Regions from separate parts of the Odoribacter sp. N54.MGS-14 genome, predicted to be linked through region 1. Evidence: riboswitches for the same ligand, from Rfam matches in the RefSeq annotation. Region 1 holds a riboswitch; each other region holds the start of a gene.

What was found. A riboswitch is a leader RNA that binds a small molecule or an ion and turns the genes downstream of it on or off. The one in region 1 is predicted to bind cobalamin.
Region 2: it holds a riboswitch for cobalamin, as region 1 does, so the genes downstream of both, WS42_RS03755 (4-hydroxyphenylacetate 3-hydroxylase family protein) here and WS42_RS00830 (anaerobic ribonucleoside triphosphate reductase) in region 1, are expected to answer to the same signal.
Region 3: it holds a riboswitch for cobalamin, as region 1 does, so the genes downstream of both, WS42_RS08455 (ABC transporter substrate-binding protein) here and WS42_RS00830 (anaerobic ribonucleoside triphosphate reductase) in region 1, are expected to answer to the same signal.

What each region holds. Positions count from the first base shown of each region.
Region 1 covers NZ_LARL01000002.1:58,817-69,052, reverse strand. Annotated here, with positions in the region: gene WS42_RS00860 (threonine/serine exporter family protein) at 1-61, shown strand, start outside; gene WS42_RS00855 (threonine/serine exporter family protein) at 78-590, shown strand; gene WS42_RS00850 (cation diffusion facilitator family transporter) at 615-1,514, shown strand; gene WS42_RS00845 (tetratricopeptide repeat protein) at 1,589-2,542, shown strand; gene WS42_RS00840 (PepSY-like domain-containing protein) at 2,594-3,448, shown strand; gene WS42_RS00835 (C-GCAxxG-C-C family protein) at 3,513-3,992, shown strand; cobalamin riboswitch at 4,234-4,430, shown strand; gene WS42_RS00830 (anaerobic ribonucleoside triphosphate reductase) at 4,529-6,736, shown strand; gene nrdG (anaerobic ribonucleoside-triphosphate reductase activating protein) at 6,744-7,259, shown strand; gene WS42_RS00820 (YitT family protein) at 7,468-8,379, shown strand; gene WS42_RS00815 (PG0541 family transporter-associated protein) at 8,486-8,782, opposite strand; gene WS42_RS00810 (efflux RND transporter permease subunit) at 8,855-10,236, opposite strand, start outside.
Region 2 covers NZ_LARL01000010.1:25,012-35,247, forward strand. Annotated here, with positions in the region: gene WS42_RS03745 (acetyl-CoA hydrolase/transferase family protein) at 1-823, opposite strand, end outside; gene WS42_RS03750 (NifU family protein) at 838-1,149, opposite strand; gene WS42_RS03755 (4-hydroxyphenylacetate 3-hydroxylase family protein) at 1,127-2,590, opposite strand; cobalamin riboswitch at 2,868-3,071, opposite strand; cobalamin riboswitch at 3,431-3,616, shown strand; gene WS42_RS03765 (acyl-CoA carboxylase subunit beta) at 3,834-5,375, shown strand; gene WS42_RS03770 (acetyl-CoA carboxylase biotin carboxylase subunit) at 5,429-6,913, shown strand; gene WS42_RS03775 (acyl-CoA carboxylase biotin carboxyl carrier protein subunit) at 6,923-7,444, shown strand; gene WS42_RS03780 (threonine/serine exporter family protein) at 7,453-8,232, shown strand; gene WS42_RS03785 (threonine/serine exporter family protein) at 8,229-8,747, shown strand; gene WS42_RS03790 (Fur family transcriptional regulator) at 8,923-9,354, opposite strand; gene WS42_RS03795 (heavy metal translocating P-type ATPase) at 9,354-10,236, opposite strand, start outside.
Region 3 covers NZ_LARL01000035.1:31-10,266, forward strand. Annotated here, with positions in the region: partial or broken gene WS42_RS08450 (DPP IV N-terminal domain-containing protein) at 1-924, opposite strand, end outside; cobalamin riboswitch at 1,075-1,265, shown strand; gene WS42_RS08455 (ABC transporter substrate-binding protein) at 1,289-2,431, shown strand; gene WS42_RS08460 (iron chelate uptake ABC transporter family permease subunit) at 2,437-3,480, shown strand; gene WS42_RS08465 (ABC transporter ATP-binding protein) at 3,473-4,477, shown strand; gene fldA (flavodoxin FldA) at 4,684-5,187, shown strand; gene WS42_RS08475 (DUF2023 family protein) at 5,198-5,554, shown strand; gene cbiD (cobalt-precorrin-5B (C(1))-methyltransferase CbiD) at 5,562-7,361, opposite strand; gene WS42_RS08485 (transposase) at 7,403-8,128, opposite strand; gene cobM (precorrin-4 C(11)-methyltransferase) at 8,192-10,033, opposite strand; gene WS42_RS08495 (M24 family metallopeptidase) at 10,050-10,236, opposite strand, start outside.

The DNA.
Region 1 (10,236 bases):
TATATGTATTGCCTTAGGGTTGTCGATGACTTTGCTGATCCTGGGAAAAGAAGTGTTGTAATTTAGAAATGATAAATATGAATACTGAATTTGGGTTGTCGGTCTTGTTCGACGGTTTTTTAGCTGCAATTGCCGCTATCGGTTTTGCTGTGATTTCGAATCCTCCGAAAAAAGCGGTCTTTATTGCAGCTTTATTGGCAGCGGTTGGGCATGCTTGTCGCTACTACCTTCTCCATCAGACTCCTTTGGATCTTACTTCTTCTACCCTGATCGCTGCTTTTACGATTGGGATGGGAAGCATGTGGTTCGCCAAATTGATTCATTGTCCGGCCGAGGTATTCTCTTTCCCTTCTCTCTTGCCTATGATTCCGGGTATGTATGCTTATAAAACAATTTTAGCTCTGATTCGTTTTATGAAAAATGACGACCCGCTGGTGTTGCAACAGTTGATCGTAGAAATTTTCCGGAATGGCTTGACGGCTTTATTCGTACTGTTTGCTTTGGTCATCGGAGTTTCGCTGCCCTTGTTTATATTTTATAAACAATCTTTTATGATGACCCGCCTTTTGCATCGGAAAAAGTCGGCTTGAAGAAACAAATTTAAATCGAAAAATATGTCACACGACCATCATGACCACCGATCCCTTGGGATTACTTCGCTGAATAAAGCTTTTGTCATAGGTATTGTTTTAAATGCCGGATTTGTCGTTGCCGAATTTATTGCCGGTTTTTGGTATAATTCATTGGGATTGATTTCGGATGCCGGGCATAATCTGGGAGATGTGTTCAGTTTGGTATTGGCCATGCTGGCTTTTCGTCTGGCTAAAGTGAGTCCGACTTTGAGATATACTTACGGTTATAAGAAAAGTACGATTCTGGTTTCTCTGCTGAATGCAGTTATTTTGTTGGTCGCTGTCGGATTTATTTTGGGGGAGAGTATAGATAAATTATTCCATCCTCGTCCGGTAGATGGAGATGCCGTGGCGTGGGTAGCCGGAGTCGGAGTGTTGGTCAATGCGCTGACTGCCTGGTTGTTTGTGAAAGACAAAGAAAAAGATCTGAATGTAAAAGGGGCCTATTTGCATATGGCTGCCGACGCATTGGTTTCTGTCGGGGTAGTTGTCTCGGGAATTGTTATTCAGCATACCGGCTGGTATATGATGGACCCGTTGACCGGCATACTGATCGCTCTTTTTATCGTCTATTCCACCTGGGGATTATTGCGCGATAGTCTTCGTTTGTCGTTGGACGGGGTGCCTCAGGGAATCAGCTATGACCGGATCGGGCAGATTATTTCAACTACTCCCGGGGTGGATAGTTTCCATCACATGCATATCTGGGGGTTGAGTACGACAGAAATTGCTCTGACTGCGCATATCGTCGTTGCAGATATGGTAGAAATGGAACAGATAAAAAGTGAACTAAAATGCCGGTTACAGAAGGCCGGCATCGGACATGCTACTTTAGAATTGGAGCTGCCCGGACAACCTTGTCAAAAGGAACCCTGTCATTAAATCTATTTTTGCTGGCAGGAAATATAAAAATGCTTAATTTTGTCGATGAAATGGTGATTAAACGCTGAATCGATATGGCTAATTTTCTGAAATCTTTATTCTTCGGAGAAACAGATGAATCCGAAGAGACTAAATTGAACCGCAATTTCGATGTATTGAAATACGATGGTATCAAAGCATTGAAGATCGGTAAGAATACTTATGCTATCCGTTGTTTCAATGAAGCATTGAAATTGAAAGAGGATGTGGAAGTACTCGAACATTTGGTCGGGGCCTATAACCGCGAAGATCGGATGGAAGAAGCGATAGAAACGGCAGGACGTTTGGTCGATATCGAGCCTGATAATATTCCTGTCTTGTTAATGAGGGCCAACCTGAATTTTATGGCTGAAAAATATGAAGCGGCCATTGCCGATTGTAACCGGGTAATTGCTTTGGATGCAACCAATGCTTCGGCTTATTATCTGGCTGCGAAGGCTAAAAAAGCTGCTGGCGATGTATTGGGAACGATCGTCTCTTTGTCTCAGGCGATTACGATAAAGGAGGATTTTGCCGAAGCATTGTTGCTGAGGGCAGAGATGATGCTGTCTACTCGGGATTATAAAGATGGATTACAGGATATCGAAAAGGTGATCGGTTTGATGCCCGAAGAAGAAAACGCTTTTTTGATCCGGGGGCGTCTGCATGAAGCTTTGGGTGACGATCAGGCTGCAGAGCAGGATTATGAAGTGGTGACCGGGCTGAATCCTTTTAACGAACAAGCGTATCTGCAACTGGGAACGCTTTATATTGCCCGTGAACAACCGGATAAGGCCATCGAACTATTCGATGAAGCGATAGAATTGAAACCGGAATTTGCGCGTGCTTACAGTGAGCGGGGACGGGCAAAACTGATGAAAGGAGATAAAAACGGTTCTGTCGAAGATTTGAAAAAAGCACTCGAACTGAATCCCGAAGGAGAAGAAGCACAGAAAATAAACGGAAAGTTTTCTAACTTCGAAGACATGTATTCGAATCGGATTTTATAAGCTCGAACATTTTCTTTCTTTTTTCGTAAGGAATAGAAAAAACGAAAGAATATGAAAACGAGATTAATAGTTGTATTACTTGGATTTTTGGGTTCGGGTATGTTCGTTGCTTGCCGGGACGATGCTTCGGATAAAGATGACGATAGGCCGGGGAAAGCGGTAGAATTGGCTTTTCAGGCTAAATATCCGGGTGCTACCGGTGTAGAATGGGAATCTAAAGGAGTTTTCCGGGAGGCCGACTTTACCTTGAACGGACGTGAATATGAAGCCTGGTTCAATACCTCCGGGATCTGGTTGCAGGCAGAATATGCGGTCACTTATACCTCGGTTCCTGCTGCGATAAAAGATTTTATTGCCAATAGCATTGATTATCCTCCTACTTTATGGACGCCGGATGCGGCTACAGAAGTGCTCGAACGGAAAAATTATCCCGATTGGTATGCGGTGGAATTGGAGAACGGGGCGAATGAGGTGACGATTTGGGCTGATGCCGAAGCTTATCTGCACCGGGCAGTCGTTGAAGATTATAGTGGAAACGATATTCCTCAGACGATTCTTACTTTTGTTACTCAAAATTATAGGCAGGCTTTACTGACTGAAGTCGGGAAATGGTCCGACGGGGCATATCAGGCGAATATGCTGGACGGCAACGAAGCTAAACAAATCTATTTCGATCGCTCGATGAACTGGCAGTATACAGAATGGCCGGTATTGTTTTCCGAAGTCCCTGCGGTGGTGAAAGAAGTCCTGAATAGTACCGCTTATGAAAACTATACCGTACGGAGCGTCGACTATCGGCAATTCCCTCAGGGAGATCGGTATCATTTTATTTTGACCCCTAAACAACAACCGGGACTCGATATGGCTTTGGATATAGATTTGCAAGGGAATATTATTACGCAATAGAAGAAATAGATTTCCTATTCTCACGGTCTTTCGTTACTTTTGCCGGACATTAAAAAATAGGATGATGGAAGACCGGATACAGCGTGCCGTCGAATTATTCCGGCAAGGCTACAATTGTTCACAGTCGGTATGTGCTGCTTTTGCAGACGAGTATGGTTATACTTTCGAACAGGCATTACGGATGTCGGCTTCGTTCGGTGGAGGGATCGGTCGGATGAGAATGACTTGCGGTGCTGCTTGCGGAATGTTTATATTGGCAGGCCTCGAAACAGGTTGTGTAGAGGGAAAAGATAGGGAAGGGAAAGAAGCGAATTATAGACTGGTACAACAATTGGCAGAGAAATTTGTGAAGCGTAACGGTTCGTTGATCTGCGGTGAATTGTTGGGGGTGACTCCCTCAAGAATCGGGTTCGATCCGGTGCCTGAAGCCCGGACACCCGAATATTATAAAAAACGTCCTTGTCTCAAAACAGTGGAAGAAGCAGCCCGAATTTGGGTGGAATATCTACAAAATGAAAAATCAAAAGTAAAAGACGAAGAATAAAATATCAATGCTGAAAAATATTAACTCGATTAATTTTTGGATTTTTATTTTGGAAAACTTTTAAATGTTTGATTGCTTGATGATTTGAATTTTGTTTTGTAGTTATATGTTGATTATCAATAGTTTGAATGTGCCGGATTCTAGATTAAAAGATTTGTATTGGAAAACTTTGATAATCTGTTACTTTGAAAAAATGTCAGAAAAGTTTCTGAAAATATTTTTCTCTTCGTAAAAAACTTTCTATTTTTGTCTTGATTTCGGTTCTTATCCTAGCGTAGGGATGAGATGAAAAGGGAATCGGGTGAGAATCCCGGACAGTCCCGCTGCTGTAAGCTCCGTAGAGCGGTTTAAACCCGAGAAGAACCACTGCCGTTATTGGCGGGAAGGTTGTTTAAACCGGGAGTAAGTCAGAAGACCTGCCGTAATTATTGTTTTCTGAGGCTTTCGAGGAAAGGCCGGAAAGAAGGATTCGCTTGTCTTTTTTTTGTCCTCTCCTTGCCTTATGAGTTATCGGTTTATGATTAAAAAGTAAAATAATGATTCAGACTGTATTGAAAAGAGATGGCCGTGTAGTTGGCTTTAATGAGGAGAAAATCGTTGCTGCAGTGAGAAGAGCGATGCTGCATACCGATAAAGGAGAAGATATGCAATTGGCACATGAAATTGCCGATCGTATCGCTTGCCGGGGACAGGAGCAGATGAGTGTCGAAGATATTCAAAACTGTGTGGAAATCGAATTGATGAAGAGCCGCCGTAAAGATGTGGCTCAATTATATATTGCTTACCGGAATCAGCGTAGTGTGGCCCGTAAAGCGAAAACCCGGGATATCTTTTTGGAAATCATAGAGACGAAATCGAATGAGGTGACCCGGGAAAATGCCAATATGAATGCGGATACGCCTGCCGGGATGATGATGAAATTTTCCAGTGAAACGACAAAGCCGTTTGTCGACGATTATTTGTTGGTAGAAGAAGTAAAAAATGCCGTTCGGCAAGGATATCTGCACATACACGATAAAGATTATTATCCGACCAAAAGTCTCACCTGCGTACAGCATCCCTTGGATAAGATCCTGAAAAACGGATTCTATGTCGGTCATGGTGAATCCCGTCCGGCAAAACGGATCGAGACGGCTAGCATCCTCGGTTGCATTTCGCTCGAGACGGCTCAGAATGAAATGCATGGCGGACAGGCGATTCCGGCTTTTGATTTTTATCTGGCACCTTATGTGCGGAATAGTTTTATCGAAGAGGTGAAAGTATTGGAAGAGATTACCGGTGAAGATTACAAACACCTGTACCATTTTCCCATCAAAGATTATGTCCGGATTGAGCTGGACGGTTTGAGCGGGGATGAGCGGGTTTTACAACATGCGATCAACCGGACGGTAAGTCGTGTACATCAGTCTATGGAGGCTTTTATCCATAATATGAATACCATTCATAGCCGGGGAGGCAATCAGGTTGTTTTCAGTTCTGTCAATTACGGTACGGATACTTCTGCCGAAGGCCGTTGTATTATTCGGGAAATGCTGACCTCTACCTATCGGGGAGTGGGAAGCGGAGGTACGGCTATCTTTCCGATTCAGATCTGGAAAAAGAAACGGGGCGTGAATTATTTACCTCAGGATCCCAATTACGACTTATATGTTTTTGCTTGTAAAGTCAGTGCCCGGCGTTTTTTTCCCAACTTCATCAACCTGGACGCTACTTTTAACCGGCATGAATTGTGGAAAGCCGACGATCCGGAGCGTTTTCGCTATGAGACGGCTACCATGGGATGCCGGACCCGGGTTTTTGAAAACCGCTTCGGAGAGAAGACTTCCATCGGTAGGGGAAATCTTTCTTTCTCGACGATAAACATTGTACGTCTGGCTATCGAATGTATGGATATTTCCGAACGGGAAGAAAGAATCCGGACATTTTTCTCGAAATTGGACGAACTCCTTGAGTTGACGGCTTTGCAATTACATCGTCGGTTTGAGTTTCAGAAAACTGCCCGGGCAAAGCAATTCCCTCTCTTAATGAGTTCTCTGTGGGTAGGAGCGGAGAAGTTGAAACCTGAAGATACGATAGAGAGTGTTATAAATCAAGGGACACTGGGGATCGGTTTTATCGGTTTGGCCGAATGTTTGGTCGCGTTGACAGGTAAGCACCATGCAGAAGATCCGGCTGCACAGCAGTTAGGGATCCGAATTATAACCCGTTTCCGGGATAAAGCGAATGAATTTTCGGAGCGCTGGCAGCACAATTATAGTGTATTGGCTACTCCTGCCGAAGGATTGAGCGGGAGATTCACTCAGAAGGATAAAAAGAGTTTCGGAATCATCCCGGGAGTGACCGACCGGGAATATTACACGAACTCGAATCATGTGCCTGTCTATTATCGATGCAGTGCCCGGCATAAAGCAGAAATAGAAGCTCCTTACCATGATCTGACCCGCGGAGGGCATATCTTCTATGTAGAGATCGATGGAGATGCAACCCACAATCCGGATGCGATTATGTCGGTGGTAGACATGATGGACCGCTATAATATGGGGTATTGTTCTGTCAATCACAACCGTAACCGCTGTATGGATTGTGGACATGAAGACGCGACCGACGGTTTGGAAGAATGCCCCAATTGCGGAGGACATCATATCGATCGCCTGCAACGGATTACCGGATATCTGGTCGGTACGACAAATCGCTGGAATCAGGCGAAACTGGCTGAATTGAATGATCGGGTCAGACATAATTAGTTTAGCGATGAACCTGTTTTTATTGGATATTATCGAAGATACCGTGGTAGATGGTCCGGGATTCCGGACCTCTCTCTATGCGGCAGGATGCCGGCATCATTGCCCCGGTTGTCATAATCCCCAATCCTGGGAACGTGAGCATGGGCATGCGGTCGGAGTAGAAGAGGTGGCCGAACGCTTGCTGACCGATCCTTTTTCAAATATTACTTTTAGTGGGGGAGACCCTTTGGAGCAAGTTGAAGCATTTACTGAATTGGCTAAGTTGATTAAAAACAAAAGCAAAAAGAATATTTGGTGTTATACCGGTTATCGCTACGAAGAGGTGTGCCGGTCTGCCCGGTTGGCACAAATCTTGCCTTATATCGATGTTTTGGTAGATGGACGTTTTAATCAGCATTTGCGGGATACCGATTTGCTTTTCAGGGGAAGTAGCAATCAACGGCTGATCGATGTTCCTGAATCCCTCTTGAAAGGGAAAATACAACTTTACGATTACTCACCTTATCCTGTTATTGCCGTATAGGGCTTCAATCGTTTTCAATGCGATTTCCTGTTTTTGTATAAATATGCTCTTTCTTGTATAAATATGCCTGTGTCTTGTTGTTTAATAGATTGATATACAGATATAAACAAAACATGTTGAAAATATTTTATGCCAAGAAAATGCCGAAAACAATTCGTAATTTTGGCAGCGTTAAATCATAAATCAAAATCATAAATCTAAAGTCAATATGGGATTTGTTACGAAAGAGAAATTTCTCTCTAAAGATTTTTTTATAACCTATGCCTGGTTGTTGGGTGGATGTTTTGTTTTTGCCCTGGGGGCGGTGATGTTTGCTGAGCCTTATGGGTTTGCTCCCGGAGGAACTTACGGATTGTCTATGGTATTTCACCATTTGTGGGGGTGGGAGACTGAAATTGCAGCCCTGTGTATGGACGTTCCTTTACTCTTGTTGGGAATTTACTTTTTGGGAGGTATGTTCGGGGTAAAAACCATTATCTGTACGTTCGCTATTCCGGCATTTATGCGTCTCATCCACTATTTATACGGCTATGATGCCTTGTTGGAGCCCGGTATTACGGATCGTACGTTACTGAACGAACAGTTGTTGTCCGCTATTTTCGGAGGAATTGTTTATGGTATCGGGATCGGTATGATCTTTAAGGCACGGGCAACTTCCGGAGGATCCGATATCATTTCTATGATTTTGAATAAATATACCCACATATCGCTTGGAACTTTGGTGATTATTGTCGACTGTACCATTACGTTGTCGACGGTTGTTGCTTTCGGTGACTGGCGTTTACCGATGTATTCCTGGATTATCGTATTTATCGAAGGAAAAGTGATCGATCTGGTAATCGACGGTGCTGCTGTACATAAGACCCTGATGATTGTCACTGATAAGTTAGATCCGGTGAAGGATGTTATTATCAAGGATATCAACCGGGGAGCTACCTTATTGCCGGCTGTCGGTATGTATCGGGGAGAAAGCCGCAATATGATCTACACCATCCTCACACGTCGTGAAATGATGATTTTACGGCATCGGATTGCAGAAATCGACCCCGAAGCCTTTATCAATGTAATCGATTCGAAAGAAATTCTGGGACGCGGCTTTAAACCGCTGAAAGAAAGTTGAAACTATTTTACTGCCACTTAGGCAGATTGTCGGTTGTGGTTAAGAAAGAGAATTTTTGAATAGGGTCTGTGCAGTTGCTTTGCGCAGACCCTATTGAGTTTTCGGATTAATACATATCGGTAATATCCCAGACAAAAGCCCGGATACCGTTTTCTTTGTTTACTTCATCCAACGCTTTGACGTATTTCAGAATCAGGGGCACCATTTCTTCTTCGACGATGGTAATGGTGGCGGAGTTCATTTCCGGCCAGGTATGAGATCCCATACGAGGTTCTCCGGTTTCTGTTCCTGCTCCGTTAACCAGAGGCCATTGTGTAAATCCTTTGATCTGTAATTGATCGAGGAGAAAAGCTACTCGCTCTGTCAGGGCTTGGTTGTATGTTATGAATACTGCTTTCTTCATATTTGATTTTGATTTTTGATTTACAATTTCAGACTTTAATATCGGTCTGAAACTGTAAATCTGCATTATCGATTACTTTTTGGGTAGATCTTTTTCAGGATCGAAGTCTTTCATAAATTTAAATTCTTTGGCCAGTGCCTTTTTCTTGTCACGGCTACCGCTTTTGTCCATAGCAGCGTATACGGCCGGGACGATGATCATCGTAATGATGGTGGAGAAAACCATACCACCGATTACTGCGATACCCATTGGCCGCCAGGTTTCGGAACCTTCACCTGCACTGATCGCCATCGGTACCATACCCAGAATCGTAGTCAAAGAGGTCATCAATACCGGACGCAGACGGGAACGACAAGCTTGTGCAATAGCATCGTACAAGCGAATACCTCTTTCACGCATCAGGTTGATAAAGTCGATCAACACAATACCGTTCTTCGTCACGATACCGACCAACATAATAGCACCCAAGGCAGCCACGATACTCAAGGTGGTGTTCGTGAGCAACAGGGCCAGAATTACTCCTGTGAATGCAAACGGAATGGCCAACATGATAATGAACGGCATCTTGAAAGATTCGAACTGAGCGGCCATCACAATGTATACCAACATCAGGGACAACAGTAACAGCCAGATCAAAGAACTGAAGGATTCCTGCTGGTCTTCGTAGTTACCACCGATGTAAAGACTGACATCCTGAGGTACATCTTCCAGATTGTCGATAATCTGTTGTGATGCCTGTGCGATATCTCCCAAAGCTACGCCAGCTGCCGGAGTGATAGACACTTTCAGGATACGCTGTTTACTTTTACGCTCGATATTTGGCGGTGAGAAGTACTCTTTGATTTCACCCAATTCTTTCAGACGTATTTTTTCGCCGTGGCCGTCTATGATCAGGATATTTTCGATCTCCGTCAGAGAAGAACGGTATTTCTCATCCAGGCGGACGATGATGTCGTATTCTTCTCCGTCTTCTTTGAATTTACTGTTACGGAAACCGTAGATCCGGTTACGGACATAAGAACCGACTTCTGAAGTGGTCAAACCATGACGAGCCAGTTTATCCTGATCTAAAGCAATCTGGAGTTCGGCTTTATCGTCGTCCCGGCTGATTTTGATATCTTCGGCTCCCGGGATCTGACGGGCTTTCACTGCGATATCCTGAGCCAAACGGGTGGTTGTGTTGAAATCGTGACCCATAATTTCGATATCGACAGAGTTGCTACCCATAGAACCACCGCTGGATGAGGTACTGACTGTATATTGCAGTACATCCGGGAAACTCTTCAAGATAGAACGAACCTGGTCGGCAATGACGAAAATACTCCGTTCACGGTCTTTAATATCTACGGTACGTAAACGCATATTCAGGATATTGTTACCGGTACTGTTCATCATAGAAGCGAAGGAAGCTTCTTCTTCACTACCGTACGACAAGTTGATGATCGTAATTTCCG
Region 2 (10,236 bases), on a different contig from region 1:
AGCGGCGCGTCCCCATCAGGAAAGTGGCAACCAATTTCCCCGGATGCAAGGTCTTTTTACTGCCATTGACCACTCCTGATTCCACCAAATCGATCACTCCGTCGGAAAACATTTCGGTATGGATACCCAGGTTTTTTTTATCTCCCATAAACAGGAGCACGGCATCCGGAATCGCTCCGATCCCCAACTGTAAGGTGGAACCATCCTCAATCAAAGAAGCACAATTACGCCCGATGGCTTTTTCGACATCCGTAATTTTAGGCAGCGGAATTTCGGGCAATGCCAGGTTAGTCGGAATAATATAATCCAACCGGGAGATATGAATTTTGTTATCTCCCTCGACATAGGGCATATTTTCATTCATCTCTGCGATCACCAGTCGCGCCTTTTCTGCTGCCGCTTTAGTATAATCACAAGAGAGTCCGAAACTGCAATTTCCTTCACTATCGGGATAAGACACTTGGATTACCGCCACATCCACAGGATATACCTCATCAAACAGCTGTGGTATTTCATAAAAAAATACAGGAAGAAAATCGGCCCGGTCGTCAGCGACAGCCTGGCGCGAATTTCCCCCGACAAAATTAGTGATGTGGCGGAAATGTCCTTCCGTCCCGGGTGTCAGGTATGAGCCATCGTTCAGCGTAAGCATGTGGTAAATACCGACATCATGCAAGCGTTCTTTTTGTGCGATCATTTCCGCCGGCACAACCTGCGGACAACCGGCAGCATGTCCGAACACAAGATGGTCTCCGTCTTCTATGGCACGGACAGCTTCCTCCACTGTCGCAAACCTGTTTTTATATATTTCTTTCCATTCCATAATCCTCGTTTTGATCACCTTTTTCGGTTTAATAATTTCCGGGCAAAAGCGAGTAAGCCCTCATCTGTTTCGTTGATCAGATACACACGGCCGAGTTTATCTCCAAGCTCACGACGCAAACCTTTCTCTACCACTTGTTCCACCGTAATTTGTGCCGCAGGACAGGCTCCACAGGCTCCGGAAAACACAATTCCGACATCCCGGCCCCGGATTTCCCTGACACTCAAATCCCCGCCATGTTCCAGTAAATGAGGACGGACCCGGTAAAGTACGATCTCCCGGACCCGTTCCTCAAAACTACTACTACTTTCTATCTTTGCTTTCATCCACCTTAGCAATCACTTTAGCCAGTTCTTTCTTCGCAGCCAGATTTCCCTGACGGGAGATCATAATACGCTGTGCCTGAGGTGAACCTGCTCCATGCATAGATTCTGTCCGATATCCAACAGCTGCCGTACCCAAGGTAATATTTTCGATCAGGCGCAGGATACGCATCCGGTTTTCGGTAGAAGTCCCGGTTGCTCCCTGCAAATATTTCTCTACATAAGGACCGATCTTTTCGCTGCGTAAATCCTGCTCGGATGGCATGGTCACCATTAACCCACCGGCAATATCTTCTGCAAGACGGGCAATCTCATAAGGCATACGGGTAATATTCTGTTTGCAGACATTGGCCAACAACAGATTGATCTGATAGTTACCGGCAGGCATCTTTTCACCCTCTGCCGAACAGGCAATACCACAAGCATAAAGCGTCTCGTTCAGATGTATCATTTCGATCAGCTTATCCTTGATGTGGTTGGCTTTGGGCACGCCATTGTAATCGGCGGCAAGGGCAGCTGCACCGATCAATACATCCCCGACTCCGACTTTACACCCTCCGTAAGACTGACGGTGATATCCGGCGAAACGCTCTACCATCATTCCGGCAAATTCATATTCCCGACACATAAACACCCGTTCATTGGGAACAAACACGTTATCGAAAACAACCAGTGCTTCGTGCCCACCATACTGTGCATTTCCGAGGTCCATATCGGCATTTTCCTCCATTTTACGGGTATCACAGGACTGACGGCCGTACACCATAAATACGCCTTCGGCATCTGAGGGGACAGCAAACGAAATGGCATAATCTTTATCCTCTTCTTTCATGGCCACAGTAGGCATGATCAGGTGTTCGTGCGAATTGACAGCCCCGGTCTGATGAGCTTTTGCTCCCCGTACGACAATACCATCCTCCCGCACTTCCACGACATGCATATACATATCCGGATCTTCCTGTCTGGAGGGCGACAAACTACGGTCACCTTTCGGATCGGTCATCGCTCCGTCAACCGTAAGGTCGTTTTCCTGTACAAACTTCATATATTCAGTGAACCGCTTGTGATATTCTGTCCCAAGCTTCTGGTCCATCTCATAGGTGGTAGAGAAAATGGCATTGAAAGCATCCATTCCCACACAACGCTGGAAACAGGCTGCCGTCTTTTGTCCCATCAAACGTTGCATTTTCACTTTATTCACCAAATCTTCCGTGCTTTGGTGGAGATGGCAAAAACGGTTGATCCGCTTGCCGATCAGCGGTGAATAAACAGTCATCAGATCCTGATATTCCGGTTTTTCAGCCAATTCATAAGTTTTGGCTACAGAATTCATAGAAGGACGAATCATCGGGTGGTCGACAGGATTTTCGATCAGCTCACCCATAAAATAAACCTTCAGATTCAATCTGCGGAGGCTTTCAATGTACTCAGCTCTGGTCATCATAATTAGTGGCGTTTTATTGATTAACAATACAATATTTAAAGAATTATTTCTCTAATCAAAAGACACAAAGGACAACTATCGTATGCTATATAACATACGTCTTTCCCTTTACGGAAACGATAGCGCCAGCCTTTTTAAAAAATAAAAAAGCATCCTTTACACATCCTCCCAAAACGAGGTTATGCCTTCGTGTTTTCCAGGACACACCCGTATCCCTTTTCCCAAAATAATTGTGAAAAACAACGCACATACCCATTGTCCTTATTCCCCAGAACAACTGGCAATTATAGGTCAGGCAGGTCTTCTGACTTGTTCCGGATTTTGCGGCCTTCCCTTCTCCCGGAGGAAAAAGTGACCATAAGAATGCAAAACCCTTTTTAAAGAACATACAGCTGAGGGTACAGTACCGGATTCTCACCGGATTCCCTATTCAACTCATTCCTCCGTGTGAGGATGAGTCACCATGACGACGCAAATGTACCTAAATAAATTTATATTCCTACTTTTTTTCTTTAATTTTTAAATAAAATGAGAAAAATAATTGCAGCAATGAAACAAACCTCTCCTAAAAAATCATAAAATAACACCTCCTTCACCCGAACTTCCTTCTCCTCTCTCAACGTCCGATGAAGTAAAAAATCGATTAAAAACAACGGAATGCATAAAAATAATCGACGATCATCCGGACAACAAAGACCCGCCTCTTATAAAAACAAGAAGTTACAAATTTTTACTCACTGATAATCAACAACAAAACAAAGGAAAAGGGAAAGATTTTATTAAAATTTCAACGGATAAAAGATTTTTTATACTTTTGTCCCATTGAAGTTCTTTACAAGATGTGAATCAGATCGCTCAGGTGCCTCATTACGATGGGGAGAATAGGGAACCGTGTGAAAATCACGGACTGTCGCGCAACTGTAATCACCATAAAAGTTCGGCCAATCATGTCCACTGTCAGCATAAGACGGGAAGGACGGCTAAAACGGTGAAAGTCAGGATACCTGCCTCAGCGAATTGACAATGCTTTCGCGGAATAAAGCCAGAGTCAGCCCTTATCAGACCGACACCCGTCCGGGTAAATATACCCCTGCGTATTCTTTATTTTGTGAAAGCTAAGTTTAAGCCATGCTCAACGGTAACAATCGATGATTAACGAGTAATTATCAATCGGCTACACTTACGAATCTTAAAAGAGATTGCCAGAATAATAAAGCAATTAATAGATGTAAACTGACTTAGCATGAGAAAATCGTTTGAAAAATTCCTGGCGAGACAGGAAGCCTTAGCCCGGCAATACGGCGAAGCATATGAAGAAAAACAACACAACCGCGGCAAACTGACAGCCCGGGAACGAATAGAATTTCTTTTTGATGAAGGCACCTTCGAGGAAGTCGATGCTTATTCTCCATCGGCCACCACCTCTTTCGGTAAAACAGTACGTTCCTATGGAGACGGAGTTATTACCGGATTTGGAAATATAAACGGCAGACAGGTATTTGCCTATTCCCAGGACTTCAATGTTCAGGGAGGATCATTGGGTTCTGTACACGCTGCCAAAATTATAAAAGTACAGGATATGGCCCTGAAAACAGGTTCTCCTGTTGTAGGCCTGATCGATTCGGGAGGAGCGCGCATACAGGAAGGAGTGGCCAGTCTGGCCGGATATGCCGGTATTTTCCGCCGTAATGTACTGGCCTCCGGGGTCATTCCCCAAATATCGGTGATCATGGGTCCGGCAGCAGGCGGCGCCGTTTATTCCCCGGCACTCACCGACTTTATCTTTATGACTGCCGCAACCAGTTATATGTTTGTTACAGGCCCCAATGTCGTTAAACAAGTGTTGAATGAGACCATCTCTCCCGAAGAATTGGGAGGGGCTTCAGTACATGCTGTCAAATCAGGAGTCGCTGATTTTGTTTTCAACGATGACGAGAACACTTTGCGGGGAGTGAAAATGCTGCTTTCCTATCTTCCTTCCAACAATATCGAGAATGCTCCCTATCTGGCCACCGACGATCCGGCGGACCGTATAGAAGAAAGTCTCAGAGACCTTGTTCCCGAAGATCCCGACAAACCTTATGACGTCCGGAATATCATCCGGCTGATCACCGATAAAGGTAAATTTCTGGAAATAGCTGAAAACTATGCCCCCAATATCATTATCGGCTTGGCCCGGTTCGGAGGCTATGTAACCGGAATCGTCGCCAACCAACCTCAGGTGATGGCCGGTACTTTGGATATGAACTCTTCTGTCAAGGCTGCCCGTTTCATCAATTTCTGTGATAGTTTCAATATTCCCATCCTTACTCTTGAAGACGTTCCCGGATTCCTGCCGGGAGCTGATCAGGAACATGCCGGGATTATCCGCCATGGAGCAAAATTATTGTATGCTTACACCCGGGCTACTGTACCCAAAATCACCGTCGTACTGCGAAAATCTTACGGAGGAGCCTATATCGTTATGAACAGCAAAGGGATCGGTGGCGACTACAACTTTGCCTGGCCGACAGCAGAAATCGCTGTCATGGGACCCGAAGGGGCAATCGCCATTCTCTACCACAAAGAACTGGCCGCTGCCGAAGATCCCGTTGCTTTGAAAAAAGAATTACTGGCACAATACCGGGAGGAGGTTGCCAATCCTTATATCGCCAACGAAAAAGGATTTATCGATGAAGTCATCGACCCGTCCGTCACCCGACTGAAAATCATCCGGGTACTTAAATCTTTAGAAAAGAAATCAGTCAGTCTACCCCGCCGGAAACATGGAAATATACCGCTTTAAAAAGATAAAAGCGAAAGAAAAGGGGGACAAAATAAAAAGATAATGAAATAGATATGATAAAATCAGTTTTAATAGCTAACCGAGGCGAAATAGCCATCCGAATTGCCCGTACAGCCCGGCGCATGGGCATCAAAACTTATGTCGTCCGAACAGCCAAAGAACCCGAAGCTGTATATTTATCAGCTGCTGATGCCGTGATCAATTTCCCGGAAACCGATGGGAATATACCGGAATTTCTGGATATCGACAGATTGGTTGGACTAGCCCGGGAATATAAGATCGACTCATTACATCCAGGTTATGGATACCTGTCTGAAAACGCGGAATTAGCCGAACGCTGCCGGGATAATGGAATCGTCTTTATCGGCCCTTCACCCGAAGTCATCCGACTTATGGGCGATAAAGTTGCAGCAAAAGGAATTGCCGCACAGAGCGGAGTCCCCATGCTTGGAGCCAGCCAAGGAGCCGTACATACCCTCGATGAAGCCCGGAAAATTGCCAAACGACTAGGCTATCCGGTCATTATCAAAGCAGTATCGGGCGGAGGAGGACGAGGAATGCGTATTGTCCATCATCAGGATGAACTCGAACAACTTTACAAAATAGCAACCGCAGAAGCACAGGTAGCCTTTAACGATCCTTCGGTATTTATCGAAAAATACCTCGAAAACCCGAAGCACATCGAATTTCAGATTGTAGCCGACAATTATGGAAATGTCGTGCATCTGGGCGAACGGGAATGCTCCATACAGCGTAAACATCAGAAGTTGATGGAAGAAGCCCCGTCACCCGCTCTCGACGAACGCCTCCGGAAAAAAATGGCAGCAGCAGCAGTCTCCCTGGCAAAACAGGCAGGCTATCAAAGTCTGGGAACAGTGGAATTCCTGCTCGACCATCAGAAGCATTTCTATTTCATGGAGATGAACACCCGTATTCAGGTGGAACACCCGGTTACAGAAGAAATCACCGGAATCGATCTGGTGGAATTACAATTCAATATCGCTGCGGGCCGGAAATTACCGTTGCGTCAATCTCAGATTCACCTCAACGGCTGGTCTATCGAATGCCGGATCAACGCAGAGGACGTACAAGCCGGATTTTCTCCCAGTATCGGTGTTATCCGTCAACTTCGTTTACCACAAGGCAATCACATCCGCATTGAAACCGGTATTGCCCCCGGTTCAGAAATTACCCCTTTTTTCGATTCTATGGTAGCCAAACTGATCGTCACCGGAGACACCCGCGAACAAGCCATCGAACGGACTCTTTCGGCACTCGAACGTTTCCATGTGAAAGGGATCCGTACCACAATCCCTTTCTGCAAAGCAGTATTACACAACGAAACTTACCGTAACGGTGATTTCGACACCTCCTTCATTGAAACCCGCCTCCATTCGACGGTCTGGCGCGAACCGCACGAAGAATTGCTCGCAGCTCTATTCGCCGTGTATACCTACACACACGAAAATACTCCTGAAATCGGTCCCGACACACAAATCGACCCCTGGGTATTGAACAAACGAATCAGAAATCTATAAGTACCAAATATGAATAATAAAGAAATCAGTAAATACATCGCTCTCAGCGACAGACAAACGGAATTCGAATTTACAGTAAAGAATAATTATGATTTCAGTTTGAAACGGCAAAATATACGCCTCGACCTGATAGAGGAAGCAGACGGATTTTTGGTCTTATCTTATAAAGGACTGCGTTATCCAGTAGAAATTGTTTCACGGAAACAAAATGAATACGAAATATTGCTCAACGGTGTCGCATATACTTTCTCTGTTGAAACTCCGTTCTCTCTGAAACGGAAAAAAATACTGGCCAGTCGTCAAAGCGACTTGGCGACAATAATCATCAAATCTCCCATGCCTGGCAAAATACTGGACGTCCAAGTAGATAACGGTCAGGAAATCAACAAAGGCGACACTCTCTTGATACTTGAAGCCATGAAGATGCAAAACATCATTACCGCCACCCACAGAGGCCGAATCAGTCGTTTATGTGTCAAAACCGGCCAAATCGTTGGTAAAGACGAAATTTTAGCAGAAATCAAACTCTAAACGCAGCCATGCAGGAACACAGCAAAAAAATACAGGAATTATCGAATTTTCTGCTGGATTACGCCACCACACTGATGGCAGTCGGCAGCCATACTTCACGTATTGTAAAAAACGTGACCCGCATCGCCGAGTCTTTTGGCTTTGGAGTGGATATGACCATTTTTCAGCGCAACATCACCATGACCGTCAAACATTCCGAAGACTACTCCATCCGACGAACTTACGTCCGACGGATTCCAGCAATGGCTTTAAACTTCCGTACAATATCAGACCTGAGTGCCCTGAGCTGGGAAGCTTATGACCACCATCCGGGACTTCACGAGCTGCAGCTCCGGTTCAATACCATTGTCAACACCCCACGTATGTCACGCTGGATGGTCCTGTTGCTGGTTGCCTGTGCCAATGCTGCATTTTGCCGTTTGTTCGGAGGAGATCCGATCGCCATGGGATTGGTATGGATTGCCACCCTGGCCGGCTTTTTTATCCGTCAGGAACTCACCAAACTTCAGTTGAATCATATGGTCATCTTTATTATTTGTTCCTTTATCGCTTCCCTGACTGCCGCACTCGGAGTATTCTGCAATTTAGGGACCACCCAAGATATCGCACTAGGTACCAGCGTCCTGTTTCTGATTCCCGGAGTACCGCTGATCAATTCCATCCTGGATATACTCGAAGGTCACGTCCTTGTCGGTTTATCCAGAACAATCAATGCCACGATATTAATTATTTGTATCGCTCTCGGCTTATCCATGACTTTATTAATTTTAGGAAAAGATATATTATGAACAACGAATTCTGGTTACCTGTCCTCACCGACGGATTATTTGCCGCTATTGCCGCCATCGGATTTGCCGTTATCTCCAATCCCCCCAAACGTGCTATTTCAGTTGTAGCCTTACTGGGAGCTTTCGGCCATGCCTGTCGTTTCTACCTATTACATTACACCCCGTTGAATCTGACCATATCTTCACTCTTTGCAGCTTTCGGAATCGGGATGCTAAGTATGTTAGCCGCCCGCCTCGTCCGGTGTCCGGCGGAAGTATTTTCTTTTCCGGCTCTACTTCCCATGATCCCAGGTATGTATGCCTATAAAACTGTACTTGCCCTCATCCGCTTTATGAAAAGCGACGATGTATCCCAGTCACAACAACTGATTGTCGAAATCTTCCGCAATGGCCTGACTACTTTATTTGTTATGTTTGCACTCGTCATCGGTGTTTCACTCGCCATGTTCATCTTCTATAAACAATCGTTCACTATGACCCGGCTGCTACCCCCTCATCACAAAAAACAAGCCTAAAAACCGATTGGGCAAATATCACAAACATAGAAATAAATATCCTAAAATCTTTATCCGTATTAACTACAACAGACAACAGTCCCGGGAAAGATTTTTATAGAAACAACGAATCAATTAGTGCGAGAAAGATTATCTTATTTCCCCCGCAAATAGCTCACGACCCCACCCTCACAGACTATTCCTTTTTCCGGAGGGCACATGCAGCACATAAGCCTTTAATCACATAATTGGCACCGGTTTGGATAAAACCGGGAGGTAATTGTACCGAGGGAATATGTATACTTTTCACACAAAAAGTTTTATGGCAACATTCGCAGCAGAAATGCATATGCTGATCTTCGACCGCGCATTGACAACTATCGTCGCATACTGCATATTTTAACGTACCGCTTCCATCGTCCACCCCATGAATCAGATGGTGGGACAGGAATAAGGTCAGAGTTCGGAAAATCGTGGATTTATCGACAGTATCGAGTTGAGCCTCCAGATCGGAGACCGACATCGCCTGTTTCATCTCTAACAAAGTGCGGAGCACCAACACCCGGATGGCCGTCGGCCGGATATCCCGGAGAACTAGTTTATGTAAGCAAAAATCTTCCTCTATCATCATTCGAATTTTTTACTGAGGATACGTACGGAATTCAATACAGCCAACAAAGCCACACCGACATCGGCAAAGACAGCCGCCCACAAAGTGACGAATCCACAAGCACCGGCAATCAGAATCAGTGACTTCACCCCGATAGCACCGGCAATATTCTGCTTTACAATCCGTCGGGTCGCTCGTCCGATCGAAATCGCCGTAGCCACTTTGGAAGGTTGGTCGGTCTGAATAACCACATCGGCACTTTCAATAGCAGCATCCGCCCCCAATCCTCCCATAGCGATACCGACATCACTCAAAGCCAATACCGGAGCATCGTTCATACCATCTCCGACAAAAGCGGCAGAAACACCGGCCTCTGCATTCAATTTTTCCAGGTAAGCCGCTTTATCTTCCGGCAGTAAACCACCTCGTGCATGCCGAATCCCCAAGGTCTTAGCAAAGATAGCGACTATTTCTTTTTTATCGCCGGATAATAACTGAATATTATCGATATGCAACTGTTTCAGCCGCCCGATAGCTTCGACAGCATCTGCTTTCAGCGTATCCGAAAGCAATAAATGACCGGCATATTTTCCCGCGATAGCACACACAACAACCGTAGCGACACGCTCGGAAATTCCTGCCGGAACGGTTATTCCCCGATCGGTCAACAAGCGAATATTACCGACCAAAACATTTTTTCCCTCTATCACACCTTCTAATCCATAACCGGGATATTCTTGTAAATGCGTGACACCGATTCTCCCGGCTCCCTCTTGCAGGGCATAACGGGTAACCGCCTGTGCTACAGGGTGAGTACTTTTTTCCTCTAAGGTCAACAGGATACTTAACAACCTTTGCGATGAAACGGTATCCGCCTCCATCGAAGACACTTGAAAATGG
Region 3 (10,236 bases), on a different contig from region 1:
CCTGCTTTTACGGGTAAAATAAAGATCCTCCGGACAATTTTCCAAATCAGATGCAACAATCCGAACCTCCTGATTGGGGTATTTATCAATATTCACAACAATATGTTGGCAGGTTTCCGGATAAAACAAATGCAGATCGTAGGTAAAAACATATTTTTCACCCGGCATAGGGAATTTATAAGTACGCAATTTAGGACGTGGTTCGGCCAGATTATCAACTACCCAGCAATTTTCAACCTTACGCCTGTCCTGACGTAAGCAGTAAAACACCTTAGAATTTCCAGCCCACACAATATTGGGAGTTGTATTTTTATCCGAATCGCTGTCCTTCTGATTACTATAGGAATAATACTTCTCTCCATCTGTGGTCAACTGTACCGGAACCGTATCCTGCCTGTTCAGCAGATACAGATTGTGCCGGTAAGCATATATACTGTAACTACTGTCAGGGGAAAACTTTAACCAATAAGGGGATGCCGGAGGATAAAAACGGCAGGCTTGTTCAGGGTCCAGTTTTTTCAGCTCCCGGGTTCTGATATTGTAATGAAAATCCAGTCCTCCCTTGGAAAAAGAAAAACAATACGGATCCCCCTCATCAAATTTCAGCCCTCCCAATCGGAAATCTTTGATATTAAATGATATCCCCGTAGCTTGGGTTAATTTACCGATCATATCTTCCATGTCAAACATTTCCAGTTTTTTTTTACGGACCGGATTGACCAGATAGTATTTAGCACCTCCGGGCGTAATATAATTATACCAAAACATATCTGTCCCGGATATCCAGGAAGGAAATACACTCAAAGAGTGATAATACTTCTTCAGATTTTCTTCCGAATACTTGTAACAATTTTTTAAATCTGCTTTCTGTGCATAAGAAAAAAAAGCACAACAGAAAAAAGCGAAAAAAAGGATCTTTTTCATCATGTTTACATTTTGCGTTCTACTTATTATCATATACACATACTTTCATAAAGGCCAATAAATAAAAGTACATGGTGACCAAAAGTAGTAATCTTTATTTATTCTTTTTATAATTTGGACAAAATTAACAGGATAAAGTGCCTAAAATACTATCTTTGTAGCAGCATCGGTATCCCCGCATGGGAATTTGGGAATTCGGTGAAAACCCGAAGCTGTCCCCGCAGCTGTAAAGTCATTACTGTCATTTTGCAGGTCTTTTCAATGATCCACTGAAACCTGGGCGTTTTGGGAAGGAGAAAAGATGACAAGCCAGAAAACCTGCCGATCATAGCTAATAAACAAATTTCTTTCGGAGGAAAAGAGCATGAAAAAGATTTATTTTTTATCACTGGTATTTACCATCGGTTTTTGTCTGGCCTTAGGTTCCTGTCGTTCAGGTAACCGCAAAAAACAAAACCCTGTCGCTACACAAACAGATCGTTCGAATATTCGTTATGCACAAGGCTTCTGGCTGGAACAACACGAAAATTACCGACTCCTTCATATCAAAGATCCTCAAAGCGAAACCGGTTCGGAATATACCTTCGCCCTAAGACAGCGAGGCACACATCCTGAGCTTCCCCCGCATATACCTGTACTCGATCTGCCGATCCGGGGCGTCATCTGTATGACTTCTTTACAACTCTCTAATTTTATCAAGCTCGGAGCAACTTCTCAAGTCGTGGGAATCAGCAGTACCCGCTTTTTGAATAATGCAACGATCAAACAACAGTTAGCCGAAGGGAAAACTCAGAAAATCGGTATCGAGGGTAATTTCGATGCGGAAATCATTATGAACCTCGCTCCCGACCTGATCCTCATCTCTCCCTTCAAACAAGGGGGCTACGACGCTATGAAAGAAGTAGATATTCCACTAGTCCCTCATTTGGGTTATAAAGAAACGACTCCATTGGGACAAGCCGAGTGGATTAAATTTGTCGGTCTTTTAATCGGAGAGGAAGAAAAGGCGAATAAAATATTCAATGAGATAGAACAAAAATACAATGATCTGAAAAGATTGACAGCCCGGGTCGAACACCGGCCAGTCGTACTCAGCGGTGAAATACACGGAGGAACATGGTATGCCGTAGGAGGACAAAGTTTTCTGGCACAAGTGTTCGAAGATGCCGGAGCCGATTATTTCCTGAAAGACGATCCCCGTTCAGGCGGCGTATATCTCGATTTCGAAACGGTATACAATCAAGCCGACCAGGCAGATTACTGGCGCATCCTGAATAGCTACCCGGGACAATATACCTACGAAACACTTTTAGCCCAGGACGAACGTTACGGTGACTTTAAGGCTTTCAAACAAAAAGGAGTGATTTATTGTAATATGCGTGAAAAACCCTATTACGAAAATATGCCCATGGAACCGGAATTATTACTTGCCGATTTCATTAAAGTGTTTCACCCGGAATTATTACCGGATTACGTACCGGTATACTATCATCAGTTAAAAGACTAATCACTATGGCTTCAACCGGACGAAATACAACTTTTATCCTGCTTATCATGTTGAGTATAGTTGTATTCTTATTCCTCAACATGGTATTGGGTTCGGTTCGTATACCGATGAGTGCGGTATGGCACATCTTTACCGGTACAGGAGATGAGCCTCAAACCTGGCAGAATATCATTTGGAAATCGCGTTTTCCGCAGGCATTGACCGCCTTGGTCGCCGGAGCAGGTCTGTCGATCAGTGGCTTGCAGATGCAAACGGTATTTCGCAATCCCCTGGCAGGACCTTCTGTATTAGGAATCAGCTCAGGAGCCAGTATGGGAGTTGCTTTCGTCGTACTTTTTTCAGGTAGCATAGGCGGAGTAGCCCTCAGCCACCTCGGTCTTTTCGGAGAAGTGGCGCTTTCGATCGCTGCCGTCGCCGGTTCGTTATCCGTTATGGCACTGATTGTTTTCGCTTCACATAAAGTAAAAGGAAACGTTACCCTGCTTATTATCGGAGTGATGATCGGTTACCTGGCGAATGCCATCATCGGTATTTTAAAATTTTTTAGTGTAGAAGAAGATATTAAAACCTATGTTATCTGGGGGCTGGGAAGTTTCTCACGGGTATCCGGTAATCAAATGATGCTTTTTGTTACGATCATGGCCATCTTGATCCCCTTGTCTTTTTTGTTGGTGAAAACATTAAACTTATTGATGCTGGGAGAGGGTTATGCCCGGAATCTGGGATTGAATATCAAACGGGCCAGAGTTCTGGTGATCACCTGTTCGGGCGTATTGACGGCTATTGTTACGGCCTATTGCGGTCCGATCATCTTTTTAGGCTTGGCAGTCCCTCACCTGTGCCGGGCTGTTTTCCAAACTTCGGATCACCGGCTTTTGATGCCGGCCTGTCTGGTTATGGGCGCCTCCCTGGCTTTGGCCTGTAATCTGATCGCACGCATGCCGGGTTTCGAAGGAGCCCTGCCGGTTAATTCGGTCACGGCACTCATCGGAGCTCCGGTTGTTGCTTCGGTATTATTCCGTAAACGTAAAAACGAACTGAATGAATAAGACCGCCACCATACAACTCCGTAACCTGACGATCGGCTATAAAGGGAAAGTACGCCCTAAAATTGTAGCCGAAAATATTTGCAGTGATATTTATGCCGGTGAACTGACCTGCCTTTTAGGAACGAACGGTATTGGAAAATCCACCCTACTGCGCACCCTTTCGGCCTTCCAGCCCAAATTGAGCGGAGATATTTACCTGGCTGGAAAAAAATTGGAAAAATATACGGACAAGGCCTTATCCACGGTGATCAGTGTCGTGTTGACCGAAAAATGTGATATCCGCAATATGACGGTCCGGGAATTAATCGGTATGGGCCGTAGTCCTTATACAGGTTTTTGGGGTAAATTAAGCCGGGCTGACGATGAGATCGTGGATAAAGCGATCGGGCTGGTCAATATTCATCCTCTGGCTTCCCGAATGCTTCATACCCTAAGTGACGGTGAACGTCAGAAAGCAATGATCGCCAAAGCTTTGGCTCAGGAGACACCGGTCATTTATCTGGATGAGCCGACCGCTTTCCTCGATTTCCCAAGCAAAGTCGAAATCATGCAACTGCTTCATCACCTGACCCGCGAAACCGATAAAACGATTTTTCTTTCGACTCATGATCTGGAACTAGCCCTCCAGATCGCCGATAAGATTTGGCTGATGGATAAGGTGAACGGTATCACCTCCGGTACGCCGGAAGACCTTGCCCTGGAAGGATACCTCAGTCGTTTTTTCGCCCGCAAAGGGATTACTTTCGACATGGAATCAGGACTTTTCCGCATCACCAACAATTATCGGCAGGAAATCCGTCTGACCGGCCACGGCTATCGCTATGCCATGGTGCGTAAAGCCCTTCAACGAAATGAGATCCTGGCCAATCGCGATATTGACTCAGCTGTTTACATTGAAACCAACAGGCAGCCTGATCAATTCATATTGCATTTTCCTCACCAGGAAGATATTATAGTCCATACAATAGAAGAATTATTAGAAAAACTAACACTGTAACATACAGAGACAGGGGTTTTGTGCTAATTCGATCGACGCATTGTTGGAATAAATACTGTCCTGTCTCAAATAATCCGGTCGAAATATCTATATACAACTCCCTATTTTTAGGGTATTTCTCTGATCAATTTCACTAAAAGAGGGGATTTTCCAACCCGATAGAATCGCGTATTTTCGTTCCGATCTTATTAATTAAAACATGAAATATGAAAAAGATTGGAATATTTTACGGTTCAACAACCGGAACAACCGAATCAGTAGCGGAGCAGATCGCTTCTCATCTGGGGGTCGGTAGCAGTGAGGTGTACAATGTAGGAAATACCGATGCTAAAGTAGCTGAAGAGTATGAACTGCTCATCTTAGGAAGTTCGACCTGGGGATCGGGAGAATTGCAGGATGATTGGTATGATTTTCTGGAACAATTAGCCGGAAAAAATCTAAGTGGTAAAAAAATAGCCCTATTCGGTTGTGGGGATGCCATGTCGTTCGGATCTACTTTCTGTGATGCCGTCGGGATCATCTATGAAAAATTACAGGGTACAGGAGCTACGTTTATCGGAACTGCCGATCCTTCGGATTATACCTATGATGCCTCCACTGCCGAAATCGACGGACAGCTGGTCGGATTATTGATCGACGAAAACAACGAAGCGGATAAAACGGAACTCCGTATACAAAACTGGACCGATGCGTTGAAAAAAGAAATTTAATACCCTGATCATGGATAGTTGCATTTTATCCGGAGACATGAAAATATTCGTACACCATATCTACGAATTACAAAAAGGTATACGGTACATGGCATTGTGTACGATAGACAAAACCGATGAATCTTTTGCCATACAAAGATTAGAAAAATCAGGTCTTGAATATGAAATCTGTCCCATCAATGCCCACCGACTGAACTTGTTTTTCGGAAAAAAAGAATGTATCAATATTGTCCGGTTAATCTGCAACCGTCCATTAAACCTGTTAACCCCCGAAGAAGATTTTATCCTGGGCACCATGCTGGGATATGATGTGTGTCAGCAATGCGAACGTTATAACCATCGTAAAACTTTAATACAAAGTGCCTGATAATTAATCATAAGGACTCTTCAGAAATCAGCATCAGTTCAATTATACACTTTTTTTCTCCCTTTATATAGGAATAACAAACTTCCTCGCATTTTTTCAAAAGAAAGGAGAAAAACGGATGATCGGCCGGTAACATGTTCCATAATTCCCGGGCTAAAGTCATTTCAGAAATGCGGGCACAAATCCCGTCATCACAACCGGCTTCCTTCGCCAAACCGATGATAAAATCGCGGTTCATAACTACATTCCGGCTATGCGTATCCCCATGCCCCTCGGCCAATTTCACCGCTTTGCCGATCATAATCCCCATCGTTACCCGCCCGATACCTTCTTCCTCTATGATTTTCAAGGTCTCTTCGATATAATTACCATAATGGACAAAAGCCTGAGGTATCATTTCAGGGAAACGTTCACGGAGGATCCGCTCACTTTTAGCTCCCGAATTAATGACGATATGCCGGCATCCCAATGCTTTAGCTACCTGTATTTCTTTACGGATGGTCGCAACGAAAGCTTCGGACGAAAAAGGACGGACCACTCCGGAAGTACCGATAATGGAAATTCCCCCGACAATACCTAATTTCGGATTGAAAGTTTTGAGAGCCAGTTCTTCTCCATCGGGTACCGAAATCTCGATGACTACTCCTTGTTTCGGTATACGATGAGCTTCCAGAATTTTTTCTGTCTCGGCGGCCATCATCTTTCGGGGAGTCGGATTTATAGCCGGTTCTCCTATCTCCAAACCCAATCCGGGCAAAGTTACGATACCTACTCCTTTCCCTGCGGCAAAACGAATACCGGTTTCTTTAGAAAGCATTACTTTTGCACAGATTTCCCGTTTATTAGTCACGTCAGGATCATCTCCCGCGTCTTTGACCACCGTGCAGATTATACTCTGTCCGTCCTTCTCTGTACGGCTCACAGGCAATTCGACTTCTTCGCCGTCAGGTAGAGTGATCATCACCTGATTCAACACTTCTCCCGTCAGCAGAGTCGATAAAGCCGCTTTTGCAGCAGCACAGGCACAGCTACCGGTCGTGAAACCACTATGCAATGGATAAAATCCGGGCAACAGACGTTCTATGCGGTGCCGCAAACCGTTGTTCCCGGTTACGACATAGAATCCCTCGGGCAATGCCGGACGTTTGATCACGACAACCGGAATACCTGATTTCCGGGCAGCTTCGACCTTTTCACGGAAATAACCGGACCGGCCGCTCTCCTTGGTCAGGATAGCATCGGGGCGTAATTGCAATAACAACTCCCTTTCCTCTTTTCCCTCTTCCCAAAAAATCAGCTTCCCTGCCGGGAATCCATATTTTAAAGCTAATTGCCGGGACTCAGGCCGATCGAGTACCCGGAACCAACAAGGATTTTCCAACCAATAAGCCTTCAATTTAGGTATGGTCTGCACACCGGACAACGCCAGTAAATTCCGTATTCCCTGATTTTTCAACCATACACAAGCTTCTGCATACGAATCACACCAGATCAGGTCCGGATCACGGGGAGGATAAATCCGTTCGTAACGAACAACCGGAATATTCAATTCTTCAGCAGCTTGTCCTATATTCTTGTGCAGTTGTTCGGCAAACGGATGAGCAGCATCTACCAACAATTGAATCCCATGTTCCCGGCAGAAATCGATCATCTCTTTCACTTCCATAGCTCCCACCAGCCGAATGCCGTGTATACACTCCACTTGCTGTCCGTTTCCCCGGGTTGAATAATAATAAGTTTGCCCGGCTTCATCCAAAGTCTCTACTGCAGCCCTACCTTCTGTAGTTCCACCAAATACCAATATCATTTTTACCTTTTTAAAACAAAGGGACGGGGGTAATGTTTCATTTACAAACGATGGATTATACCTAAACTGACCCCTGTAATACGGGCAAGTTGCCGTAATCCAATGTTCGGATTCTGTTTCAATACTTTCAGCACCTGTCTCTGTTCAACTTTAGTTAAAATCTCAAAACTTTTCCCTTCCAACATTTCTTCCAACAATTTCCGGACCTCATGATCTTTAAATTGATATCCCGCTTCCATGAATTCCCCGTCTTCATCTTCTAACATATAGGCCTGAAAATCTGCTTTACTATCGAAAAACAAAGTTAAAAATTCAGTGGAAACAAAAGAATCCACCGGATTAAAATATACCGAATAACTGTTCCACCGGTATTCCGAAATTTTATGACACAAACCTGCTTTCAAGGGATTTTGCAGCACATACCGAAAACAACGCAACAAGTAACCCTGATCTTCAATGACCTCACTTTTAAAACGATCTTGAAAAAGATAACCCTCCCGTTCATATTTATGATTAAACCATATCGCATACGCCGTCAAAATCCGATGAATATAAAAACTCAAGCGACTGGTTTTTACGATAAGATGAATGTGATTATCCATCAAACAAAAACAATACACTTTGAAAAATTCACCAGCCTGTGATTTCAAAAGATCGAGAAACATCCGTCGATCAGCGTCTTCATGGAATATCAACATACGATTAACACCACGTTGGATGACGTGGTATACACCTGTATTGGACTGTTGACGAGCCTGCCGGGACATTTTTTTGCCAATTTAACCACAAGTTAAATTTACAAAAAAAATTCCACACAACAAAATGAAACATTATCCCCGTCCCTTTGTTCCACGAAACAGGTGGGTGAAATGGCTGGAGTAGAGTTTTGACAAACCTTCCCGGTTACCGATTGCTTCGCCGACTACAATCATGGTGGTCAAGGTCAAATTGTTCTCTTTCATTATTGCCGCCAAATTACGGAGTTCGCCCCGGAAAATCTTTTCGTCTTTCCAGGTCAGGTGATAACAGGCTGCCACAGGAGTCTCGGGAGGATAACATTCCAGTAATTCACGCTGTACTTCTTCGGCAATCGAAGCACTCAGGAAAATGCACATCGTGCTTTGTGACCGGGCCAACAGATGGAGTTTTTCCTTTTCCGGCATCGGTGTACGCCCCTCTCCACGGGTGAGAATAATACTCTGAACCTTTTCAGGTATGGTAAACTGTGAACGCAATGCAGCAGCAGCAGCCAGGAAAGAAGAGATACCCGGTGTAATCCGGTAACGCATACCGTACCGGTCGAAAAAGGCCATTTGCTCCTGGATAGCCCCATAAATACAAGGATCCCCGGTATGTAACCGGACAATAAATAATCCCCGGTCATAAAACTCTTTCATCAATGCAAATTGCTCTTCCAGAGTCATGGAAGCCGAGCTACGCACAGTCGCCCCCGGCTTTGCATAATAAGTAAGCTCGATTGGCACCAGACTTCCTGCATAAAGAATCAAATCGGCTTTTTCCAATAACCTTTTCCCCCGGACAGAAACCAGTTCCGGATCACCGGGACCTGCCCCGACAATCTCGATGAAACCGCTTCGTTCCGCCTCTCTATCCAGAGCAACGGCAAAAGTAAAATCATTCCCCGGAGTAACCTGTCCCTTCTGTTTTTCCAGCAATAATTTCGTATTCCCGGCACTTTTCAAAGCAGTTGCTTCGGAAACACTATAGGCGCCTGTCACCTCGAATACCTTCCCGGAGGGATTCGGTACTTCTATATCCTTCAGTTCCTCAGGCCTGTAAATCTGCATTTTAGCAGACAGATTCCGAACCAGATCAGCGACCATAGGTTCATCTTTTTTCAACTCAATAGTTGTCACTACCTTAACAGCTAAAGGAGAAAGTCCATGCCGTTTCAATTCATCACCAATATAAGCCCAAATACCGGTCGGGTTACACTGCTTACGGCATCCTACCCCCAAATGAAGTACAGCCGGATGATAATATAAAATCGGTGTTTCACATTCATACAAACAGGGAGTAACAGCAATAATCAGCCCATAACGTCCTGCCGGAATATCCTCGAAATGATAATAGACATCCACATGGGCCGGTCGTGAATGTTCAAGCCGGTCGGTTCCCTCATCGCGTATATCCAACAACAGGGCCGTCGGCCGCTGGTTGACGAAAATGGAAATCAGCTCATTCAAGGAACGCCGGTATTCCATTTTCCAGCCATTCTCTTTACCTAACAAATCCAAAGCCCATAATCCGGTATTGTCACTTTGGGTCGTAACCACAGGCTGAGCCCCTAATATACGGGCCAACCGTTCGGTCAGGGCATTTGCGCCACCGACATGGCCGGCCAGAACCGACACAACAAAATGTCCGGTAGCGTCCACATTGACTACGGCAGGATCTGCATATTTCGAAGTCACACAAGGAGCGATCGCCCGTACACAAATTCCCATCGCCCCGATAAAAACAAAAGCTTCGTAATCCCCGAAATGCCTTAAGGTAAAATCAGTGATCGAATCGATCCGGACACACCCGCTCCGTTCCGATACAGAGAACAGGTCCACTTCCTTACCTAGTTCTTCCCGGATAATTCCGGCAGTTCGTGCCCCGGCATCCGAAGCGATTATCATAGCTGTTTTCATTGTATTTATCATCATATTTAATTAGCTACAGTTATAATTCAATTATATTCTCATCCAATAAAGTCATTTTTTCCACACCGGAATCTGTCACTAAAAATGTATTCTCAATCCCCACGGCTCCGATTCCTGCCAACACGAACTTCGGTTCAAAAGCAAAAGTCATTCCCGGTTGTAGTATATCCTTCGAGCGGGTGGTCAATACAGGCAATTCATTTATT